Regions from separate parts of the Moritella sp. 28 genome, predicted to be linked through region 3. Evidence: riboswitches for the same ligand, from Rfam matches in the RefSeq annotation. Region 3 holds a riboswitch; each other region holds the start of a gene.
The links. A riboswitch is a leader RNA that binds a small molecule or an ion and turns the genes downstream of it on or off. The one in region 3 is predicted to bind thiamine pyrophosphate.
Positions count from the first base shown of each region.

Region 1: another riboswitch for thiamine pyrophosphate. It lies ahead of thiD (bifunctional hydroxymethylpyrimidine kinase/phosphomethylpyrimidine kinase); the one in region 3 lies ahead of thiB (thiamine ABC transporter substrate binding subunit).
Region 2: another riboswitch for thiamine pyrophosphate. It lies ahead of thiC (phosphomethylpyrimidine synthase ThiC); the one in region 3 lies ahead of thiB (thiamine ABC transporter substrate binding subunit).

Region 1 is NZ_CP056121.1:3,036,994-3,040,489, forward strand. It holds gene HWV02_RS13370 (ABC transporter permease) at 1-237, opposite strand, end outside; gene HWV02_RS13375 (ABC transporter ATP-binding protein) at 230-1,024, opposite strand; gene thiD (bifunctional hydroxymethylpyrimidine kinase/phosphomethylpyrimidine kinase) at 1,014-1,865, opposite strand; TPP riboswitch at 1,940-2,040, opposite strand; gene HWV02_RS13385 (type II secretion system protein) at 2,502-3,083, shown strand; gene HWV02_RS13390 (NUDIX pyrophosphatase) at 3,131-3,496, opposite strand, start outside.
Region 2 is NZ_CP056121.1:4,800,692-4,804,187, reverse strand. It holds gene rpoC (DNA-directed RNA polymerase subunit beta') at 1-1,422, shown strand, start outside; TPP riboswitch at 1,570-1,671, shown strand; gene thiC (phosphomethylpyrimidine synthase ThiC) at 1,809-3,496, shown strand, end outside.
Region 3 is NZ_CP056121.1:4,432,659-4,436,154, forward strand. It holds gene leuB (3-isopropylmalate dehydrogenase) at 1-1,043, shown strand, start outside; gene HWV02_RS19665 (PilZ domain-containing protein) at 1,204-1,494, opposite strand; TPP riboswitch at 2,058-2,172, shown strand; gene thiB (thiamine ABC transporter substrate binding subunit) at 2,211-3,224, shown strand; gene thiP (thiamine/thiamine pyrophosphate ABC transporter permease) at 3,260-3,496, shown strand, end outside.

The DNA.
Region 1 (3,496 bases), 1.4 Mb from region 3:
TAAGACAGTGTGTCTTTGAAGCAATCTTTCGAATACATCCACAGGGCTGGGTAAAATGAATGAGGGCATCTCAAAGATAATCACGACAGCTTGCCACAAGCCGATAATCACCGCAGCGCTAATCACCATGCGAACCAGTGGGTTAACTACACGTGGTTTACTTTTCACCTTGCATGGTATTAAATCTGCTTGGACTGTATTAACTTGGATTGCGTCTACCTGATTTAAATCACTCATAATCTTGATCCAAGCGAGCCATAATGGTGTGCTGAAGTTCAGCACACTCTGCATCAAAATCACGAGGCGTCACTGAGGCGGGAACGAGCAACGATTCTGCATAAGCAGGCTTTCCTTGCATAATATAAAGTCGGTTTGCTAAGCGAATAGCTTCTTGTGGATCGTGGGTGATAAATACCACCGTTTTATTTTGCAGTAATTGGTAAGCAAGGTTTTGCAGGCGATAGCGTGTTACTGCATCTAACGCAGAGAATGGTTCATCCATTAATACGATGGGTTTGTCTTGCATGAGCGTTCTCGCCAGCGCCACGCGCTGACGCATGCCTCCGGATAGTTGCTGCGGCAAGTAATTTGATTTATCCGCCAGCCCCACTTTTTGTAATAACGAGTGCGCTTTATCAAACTGAATGTGTGTTTTCTTTGTTTGATAATCCGCACCGCCAAATTGAGTGCTTAACATAACGTTATCTAACACCGACAACCAAGGCATCAACAGATCTTGCTGCGCCATATAAGCAATATTATCCTTGATGTCACATTGAGGTTGCGTGGAGAGTTCACCGGCCCAATCCACTTTATCGTCAAGCAAGTTAGCAAGGTAGCGCAGTAAAGAGCTTTTACCACAACCACTTCGCCCCAAAATACATGTCCACTGCCCTGCGGGAATATGCATATCAAGTCCAGCTACAGTCACTTCAGTACTGCCGTGATAACGCAGGTAGCCACCTGATATATCGATACTGACAGCATTTTTGTTGGCAGATATAGCCAATGTATTAGCAGACATTAGCGTGACCACTGAAGAAATGATTTACCGGTCCATGACCTTTACCTATCTCTAATTCATCGGCATGCGCAATGGCCTGTGAGATATACTGTTTACCCAGTTGCACAGCCCGCAACAGATCATGACCTTGTGCCAGATAGGATGCGATAGCCGAAGATAACGTGCAACCAGTGCCATGAGTATTACGCGTGTTGATACGTTTTGCTGTTAAGTGGTGGACATCTTCGGGGAAAATGAGCAGATCGTTACTGTTTTCATCTTGTTCTAAGTGACCACCTTTGAGTAGTACTGCTTTTGCACCCAGTTGTCGAAGGCCAGTGATCATGTTGATCATATCTGCTTCGCTGCTCGGTATTTCACTACCAATAAGCGCAGCACCTTCAGGTAAGTTTGGCGTAATGATATCGGCAAGCGGCAGTAATTCCGCTTTGAGCGTGCTGATCGCAGATTCTTGTATCAATAAGTCGCCACTGGTCGCGACCATGACGGGATCGACAACTAAAAATGCAGGTTGATACTGTTTTATTTTGGCCGCGACTATTTTGATGATGTCATCATCGGCCAGCATACCGACTTTAACTGCAACGATATTCAGATCAGTAAAAACAGCATCAAGTTGTTTTTCGACATGTTCAAGGGGTATTGGGAAGATGGCTGATACGCCGAGGGTGTTTTGAGCGGTAATTGCGGTGATCACTGAGCAGGCATAACTGCCCGTTGCAGACATCACTTTAATGTCGGCTTGAATACCAGCGCCGCCACCACTATCGGAGCCCGCGATCGTGAGTACGATAGGTGTAAATGCAACTTGGTTTTTATTTATTGCGGTAATGTTTGACATAAAGTTCCTAAGGCTAACGTATAGGAACTTTATCGAGCTAAAATTTTATGAAACGTGACGGATCAAATAATACAAAGCAAGACTTACTAGTTCCCTACGCCAGTATTAACTGAATCAGGTTCAACGGGTCTTGCAAAATGCAATCTCAGCCTAAAAGGCCCCCCGACTATATATGCGCACATAATAACAAGTTTTATTAAAAGAGCAACTTAACAATGCTAATTACCTTTAATGTAGTTAGTTTGCTTAGTCATTGAGCATGACTGCATTATTTTCTGGTGAGGTACTCAACCAAGGCGATTTAATGTTCTCGTTGCCGACACTCCACAATATACAACCAACTGGCAGGATATAATGATTTGATCCGTCAATTTCCCTTGGTAATTATAAAAACGACAGAGTCGCTTGGTAGTTATGGTACGACAGAGTCCCTTGGTGTTCACAAGGCTTAACGCTGTTGCTCTAAACCATAGTTGGACAGAACTGGCTTAGAGTTATTGTGCTAACCGAGATAATACACATTAGATTTTGTAGCTAAATTCGCTATACCACTACACTGCTGTTGTAAGGGTATTTTGATAAATAGCTTAAACTGATATCATACACCTGTCTAAAATCAATGTTTAAGTTATAAAAATGAAAAAACAAAGTGGTTTCACTTTAATCGAGCTAGTCGTGTGTATCATATTACTTGCTATTTTATCATCCGTTGCAATCGCAAAATTCTTAGATTTTCGTACAGATGCAAGGAATGGTTCTTTAGCCGAAGTCCGTGCTCAAATTGAATCTCAGGCAACAGTTGTTTATGCAAAATTAGCTTTAGCAGGGTTAGAGAAAAGAAACCCGAATAGAAATGATCCTATCACTGGTGGCGGATATTACGGAGATGAACCTGCGGATAATCCATTTAAAAATATCTGCGGTCATGATTGCTATTTTATTTATGGAACACCTTCCGCCTCGTCAACAACAATATCCTCACTTATGCACAGAATTGGACAAGGACAGGATATCGTCTTTTCTGGGTATCATTCTAATGATTGGGTTTCAGAGGGTGTATCTGGCACTAATATTGTAGGTACGTTTTCATTTAAAGATAATGTAAATATTTCTACAAATCCAGAGCTCAACACGTTAAAAGCAGAAAGTTGTTTCATTTGGTATTCAGGAGCAAGAGAAGATAGAAACTTTAAGATTGGAACTGTCTCATGCGAATAGAATAAATTGTTGGGATGTTTGATGATGGTCAACGAAGGCACCTAGAATTATTTTTGGTGGGTGACCTTCACACGCATGAGCTTCGATGGCTTACTTTCAACAAAATTATTCCATATATGTTCGTAAAGTAATTTTTGGCCTGGAAATTCAGCGAGTTCAATAGCTTCACTTAACAAACACCATTTATATTCAGTATGTTCATGATTAATGATAATCGTTTGATTTGGCTTACAGTAGACGACAAAAACAGGGATCATTTCTATTATATTAAGGTTGCTTTCATAGAATTGCTCTAGGTATTGTCCATTATATAATTCAGTAACCTTAATCTCAGTTTCTTCTCTAAACTCTCTAATTATGGTTTGCCAGCCTTTTTCATCGGGTTCAATGCTTCCAGCAACATGACACCAAAA
Region 2 (3,496 bases), 370 kb from region 3:
ACACAGTTAACGATGCGTACATTCCACATTGGTGGTGCGGCATCAAGAGCCTCTGCAGAAAATAATATCCAAGTTAAAAATACGGGTACGATTAAGTTCCACAACGAGAAATTCGTTGAGAATGCAGAAGGTAAACTGGTTATTACTTCACGTTCATCAGAAATTACAATTATTGATGAAAACGGTCGTACTAAAGAAAGCCATAAACTGCCTTACGGTTCTGTTGTTGAATATAAAGACGGCGCAGCTATTGAATCTGGTAGCATCATTGCTAACTGGGACCCGCATACTCACCCAATCATCACTGAGGTGGCTGGTCAAATTAAGTTTGTTGACTTAATTGAAAGTGTAACGGTTACTAAGCAAACTGATGATCTAACTGGTCTATCTAGCACGGTAATTCTAGACCCAGCAGCACGTGTTGCCGCTGGTAAAGATTTACGTCCTATGGTTAAGCTTGTTGATACAGCAGGTAATGATTTGTTCATTCCTGGTACAGAAGTTATTGCACAATACTTCTTACCTGCAAACGCAATCGTTAACTTAGAAGATGGCGCATTAGTGACTATTGGTGAAGCGTTAGCGCGTATTCCTCAAGAAAGCTCGAAAACACGTGATATTACGGGTGGTCTACCACGCGTAGCGGATCTGTTTGAAGCTCGTCAGCCAAAAGATGCTGCTATCTTAGCGGAAATCTCAGGTACTATTAGTTTCGGTAAAGAAACTAAAGGTAAACGTCGTCTAGTTATCACACCTACCGATGGTGCTGAAGCTTACGAAGAGATGATCCCTAAATGGCGTCACTTGAACGTGTTCGAAGGTGAGAAGGTTGCTAAAGGTGAAGTTATCGCCGATGGTCCTGAATCAGCACACGATATTCTACGTCTACGTGGTATTAGCCATGTTGCGAACTATATCGCGAACGAAGTTCAAGAAGTATACCGTTTACAAGGCGTAAAGATTAACGATAAGCACATTGAAACTATCGTTCGTCAAATGCTACGTAAAGCTAACGTAATCTCTGCTGGTGATAGTAACTTCTTACCAGGTGAGCAAGCTGAAGTTTCACGTCTGAAAATTGCTAACCGTCAGCTAGAAGCTGAAGGCAAGCAACCAGCCGTGTTCCAACACATGCTTATGGGTATTACTAAAGCGTCTCTTGCAACTGAATCATTTATTTCAGCTGCATCGTTCCAAGAAACAACACGTGTTCTAACAGACGCTGCTGTTCATGGTAAGATTGATGACCTTCGTGGTCTGAAAGAGAACGTTATTGTTGGTCGTCTGATCCCTGCTGGTACAGGCTTCTCTTATCACCAAGAACGTGCGAAAAAACGTGCTGGTAAAGTAGAAGAAGTAATGCAAGAAATCACGACTGATGAAGCTGAACAGAACTTAGCAAACCTACTAAATAACCTTTAATTGATTTGCTGAATGCAATTAAAGTCGTGTGTAAGTGATGACAGACCCACTGATTCACTTACGCATAGTTATTAGATAGTAAAGGCGCCCTTTTATAGGGCGCTTTTTTTTGCTTGTTTTTTAACGCCATACCAGTCTATACTCCGATACATCTTGTCGGAGTGCTTTAGGGCTGAGACCATTTAATAATGGGATCCGTGGAACCTGATCAGGCTAATACCTGCGTGAGGAAACAAGAGTGATTAATATGAATATTATTCGTGTCATTGTAAGTTAGCCATAGGGACATCAGGCCGCTTACTATTACATTTACGATCAATATATCTATATCACTACTCTCCATACTCAACGACAAGCAATCATCTTATTAGAAAGGAATGAGTGCTATGTCTACTACCAATATAAATCAAAGCAATAAGACCAAAAAACCAACGCGTCGTGAAAACCGCGAAAATGCACAAGAGTTTATTAATAACCTCAGTTGCGAACCGTTTCCTAATTCAGAAAAATTTCATCTCACAGGTAGCCGTGACGATATTCAAGTTGCGATGCGAAAAATCAATCTTGATGAGACGTTAGTCGCAGGCAGTAAAGACGATCCGGTTTATGAGCAAAATGAATCGATCCCGGTTTATGATACATCAGGCCCCTATACAGATCCGGCGATTGAAATAAACGTACACCAAGGTTTACCGAAGTTAAGACAAAAATGGATCGAAGAACGTAACGATATTGAAGCATTAGAAATCGTTACTTCGCACTTTGCCCAGCAGCGTCTTGCTGATGATGGTATTGATCATATCCGCTTTGAGCATTTACCAAAGCCATTGAAAGCCATTGATGGTCAAAACGTTACTCAGATGCATTATGCTCGTAAAGGCATGATCACGCCGGAAATGGAATACATCGCGATTCGTGAAAACATGGGCCGTGAATTGATCCGTAACGAGCTGTTATTAAAACAACATGCGGGTAATGATTTTGGTGCCAGCATACCGGAAAAGATCACACCTGAATTTGTCCGTGATGAAGTGGCGCGCGGTCGTGCGATCATCCCTTCCAACATCAATCATCCAGAATCTGAGCCGATGATCATCGGTCGTAACTTTCTTGTAAAAGTAAACGCCAACATTGGTAATTCGTCAGTCACATCATCGATTGAAGAAGAAGTCGAGAAGCTAGTATGGGCGACGCGCTGGGGTGCTGACACGGTAATGGACTTATCCACAGGCCGTAATATTCATGAAACGCGTGAGTGGATCCTCCGTAATTCACCTGTGCCAATCGGTACTGTGCCGATCTATCAGGCTCTAGAGAAGGTAAACGGGATCGCCGAGGATCTTACTTGGGAAGTATTCCGCGATACCTTGATCGAACAAGCTGAGCAGGGGGTTGATTACTTTACTATTCATGCTGGTGTACTGCTTCGTTATGTACCAATGACGGCAAAACGCCTTACCGGGATCGTGTCGCGTGGTGGTTCGATCATGGCTAAATGGTGTTTGACGCATCATAAAGAAAACTTTGCTTATGACCATTTCGAAGAAATCTGTGCGATTTGTAAAGCTTACGATGTATCTCTGTCATTAGGTGATGGCATGCGTCCAGGTTGTGCGGCTGATGCGAATGATGAAGCCCAATTTGCTGAATTAGCAACTTTAGGTGAGTTAACGAAAGTTGCGTGGGAGCAAGACGTACAAGTTATTATCGAAGGCCCTGGTCATATCCCAATGCACATGATTAAAGAGAATGTTGAAAAGCAGCTCGATATTTGTCATGAAGCGCCTTTCTATACTTTAGGTCCACTGACAACCGATATCTCACCGGGTTATGATCATTTTACTTCGGGTATTGGTGCTGCTCAAATTGGTTGGTATGGGTGTGCGATGTTGTGTTACGTGACACCAAAAGAACATTTAGGCCTACCGAACAAAGAAGACGTTAAGCAAGGCATGATCACCTACAAAATCTCTGCACATGCGGCTGATTTAGCGAAAGGTTTCCCAGGTGCTCAAATCCGTGACAATGCGATGTCTAAAGCCCGTTTTGAATTCCGTTGGAATGATCAATTCAA
Region 3 (3,496 bases):
AAGTAATGGCGGAAGCAATTAAAGTACTTGCTGCTGTGCAAAGTAAGTTTAATTTAGAACTAACGTATAATTTTAATGACGTTGGTGGTATTGCTATCGATAACCACGGTACTCCATTACCAGCAAGCACACTCACAGCGTGTGAAAATTCAGATGCCATCTTATTCGGCTCTGTCGGTGGTCCAAAATGGGAAGGACTACCACCACAAGAGCAACCAGAACGTGGCGCATTATTACCATTGCGTGGTCACTTCAAGCTCTTTTGTAACCTACGCCCAGCAAAAATTTATGCTGGTTTAGAAAAGTTCTCGCCACTGCGTGCAGATATTTCAAACAACGGTTTTGACGTAGTCGTAGTACGTGAATTAACAGGTGGTATTTACTTCGGTTTACCAAAAGGTAGCAAAGGCGAAGGCCCTGAAGAAACGGGTTTTGATACTATGTTATATAGCCGTGCGGAAGTTGAACGTATTGCTCGCATCGCATTTGAAGCAGCGAAACTACGTGGCAATAAGGTAACGTCTGTTGATAAAGCTAACGTACTAGCAACATCTGTTTTATGGCGTAAAGTGGTACTAGAAGTCGCACAAGATTACCCAGAAGTTGAACTAGAGCATATCTATGTCGATAACGCAGCGATGCAATTGATCAAAGATCCATCGCAATTTGATGTACTGCTTTGTGGCAACTTATTCGGTGATATCATCTCGGACGAATGTGCAATGATCACAGGTTCGATGGGGATGTTACCGTCAGCAAGTATGAACGATTCTGACTTTGGTTTGTACGAACCAGCAGGTGGTTCTGCACCTGATATCGCAGGTAAAGGGATTGCGAATCCTATCGCACAAATCTTATCTGCAGCAATGATGTTACGTTACTCACTAAAACAAGAAGAAGCAGCACAAGCTATCGAGCAAGCGGTTTCATTTGTATTAGAAGAAGGTTATGCGACAGGCGATCTGCACAGTGATGCGAATACTAAACCAGTACAAAGCACGGCACAAATGGGTGACTTAATTGCCGCTAAAGTTAGTGCTTAATATTTAATATAGTAGCTCAAATTAGTCATGAACATTATACTTTTTTAATAAGGTAAATGGTTATAACGAACAAGGCCGATAGTGATAGTCACCATCGGCCTTTTTATTGGATTATCATGTTATCTGGCTTTATTTATGACTCGAATATAAATAAAGATGACTAAGTCAAACTGGTAAATTCAACACCTATTTGATAAACATCTCCGTCACTATCAACCCGTGTTACCTTCGCTTCAGCCTGTAGAGGCGGTACACGTGAATCGCCAGTCGGTAAAAAAATACTGACGCTATCATTCAATGAAAAATAGCTTTCAGGTACATCTAACGACATTCCACTGGCGCTTAAATCACGACAGATAGCGGTAACATTCTTTTCTTTATCCGTTACCTGAACCGGTGAGTCGATTAACATCCGGTGATAACTACGTCGTTCTAAGTTAGCTTTTAGCACATCAATATCCCTCTTATTGCTATAGTTTATAAATGTTCTCAAGTTATAAATAATCCAAAACTATGAATTTTTTTATCTTATTTTGAGTATAGTCATCATTCATTAACTCGGCGTTGTATAACAAGAATAATGCGATCCAAATAACTATTTGATTATAATAGTCAGCTAGCAGTCCAACATGCCTTTATCGACAATAAAGTCGATGATCTGCTGCAAGCCAATTTCCTTTTTCATATTAGTAAATACATACGGCTTATCACCTACACCCAAGAACCTCATACGCACTCAAAGAAGTGAGCGACCACAAATTCTGGCATGACTTCCCAATGTTTAGAACGACTGCGTATAAGACGAACCAATGCGGATTTAAAATCAGTTAAATTATCAGGTTCATTGATCGGTATAAGGGTGTTGTTCAAGTATTTGGGGAGAATCTGTATTTATACGCAATAATGATTTACATCACCGCCCTAAAGGACAGTGTTTTTCGTCAAAGATGATAAAATATAAGCCAATATAATTATTGTCTCTGGCTCTTTAACCTAAATAAAAATACAATGTGCGTTCACTCATCGGGGTGCTACCAGACTTTTCATTGAAAAAGTCATTGTGGCTGAGATAACACCCGTATTAACTTGAACCAGATAATGCTGGCATAGGAATGAGATTCGACCAATTGAGTCATAAGTTCTATGCTTCACATTCTAGGAGAACACGTGAAGCACACGATCAAAAAACTAGCACTTTGCACAGCGCTACTATTACCTACACTATCATTGCAAGTAGCTCACGCAGCTGACAAGCCAGTATTAAATGTTTATACCTACGATTCATTTGCATCCGATTGGGGCCCTGGTCCAAAAGTAAAAACCGCATTTGAAGCGGAATGTAATTGCGAACTGAACTTAGTCGCATTAGAAGACGGTGTTAGCATTCTTAATCGTGTTAAACTGGAAGGTAAATACACCAAAGCAGATGTATTATTAGGCTTAGACAACAACCTGATGGCTGAAGCAGAAAAAACCAAACTGCTTGCACCACACCAACAAGATACCAGCACATTATCACTGCCAAACGAATGGACGAATAAGTACTTTATTCCATTCGATTATGGTCACTTTGCATTTATCTACGACAGTGAGAAACTGACCAACCCACCAGCGAGTTTGGCTGAATTAGTTAAACGTAAAGATCTGAGCATTATCTATCAAGATCCACGTACCAGCACACCAGGTCTAGGCTTTATGCTATGGATAAAAGCTGTTTATGGTGATAAAGCACCACAAGCATGGCAACAACTAGCAGCTAAAACGGTAACAATTACGAAAGGCTGGAGCCAAGCTTACGGCATGTTCTTAAAAGGCGAAGCAGACATGGTATTAAGCTATACAACGTCACCGGCATACCACATGGTTGCAGAGAAAGAATTCAAATATAAAGCCGCTGAATTCAGTGAAGGTCATTATCAACAGACTGAAGTGGTTGCCCGTCTAAAAGATGCCCCGAATCCTGAGTTAGCCGATAAATTCATGGCATTTGTACTCACACCCGCGTTCCAAGATGTGATTGCAACAGGTAACTGGATGCTACCAGCGAAACAAGCGGCGGCACTACCAAGTGAGTTCGACCAATTAATTACGCCGGCAAAAACCTTAGAGTTCACACCAGAAGAAGTGGCTCAATCCCGTAAGTCTTGGGTAAAGGAATGGCGTAACGCTGTTACCCAATAATTAGTCCATAATTAGTAAACAATTAATCAAAAATTATGATCGCGAATTCGCATAAATACTGGTGGTGTAGCGCAGTGCTCGCCATCAGCATCATTTTACTTCTGGTGGGTGGTAGCTTTATTGCCCTACTTAATTTTTCACAAACTGAATTAGACTTTCGCAGCGTCCTTACAGACTCGTATACCCAGCATGTTATTAGTTTTAGTTTATACCAAGCCGCCTTATCAACCTGCTTGAGTATTGGTTTGGCAATCCCGTTAGCACGCGCGTTC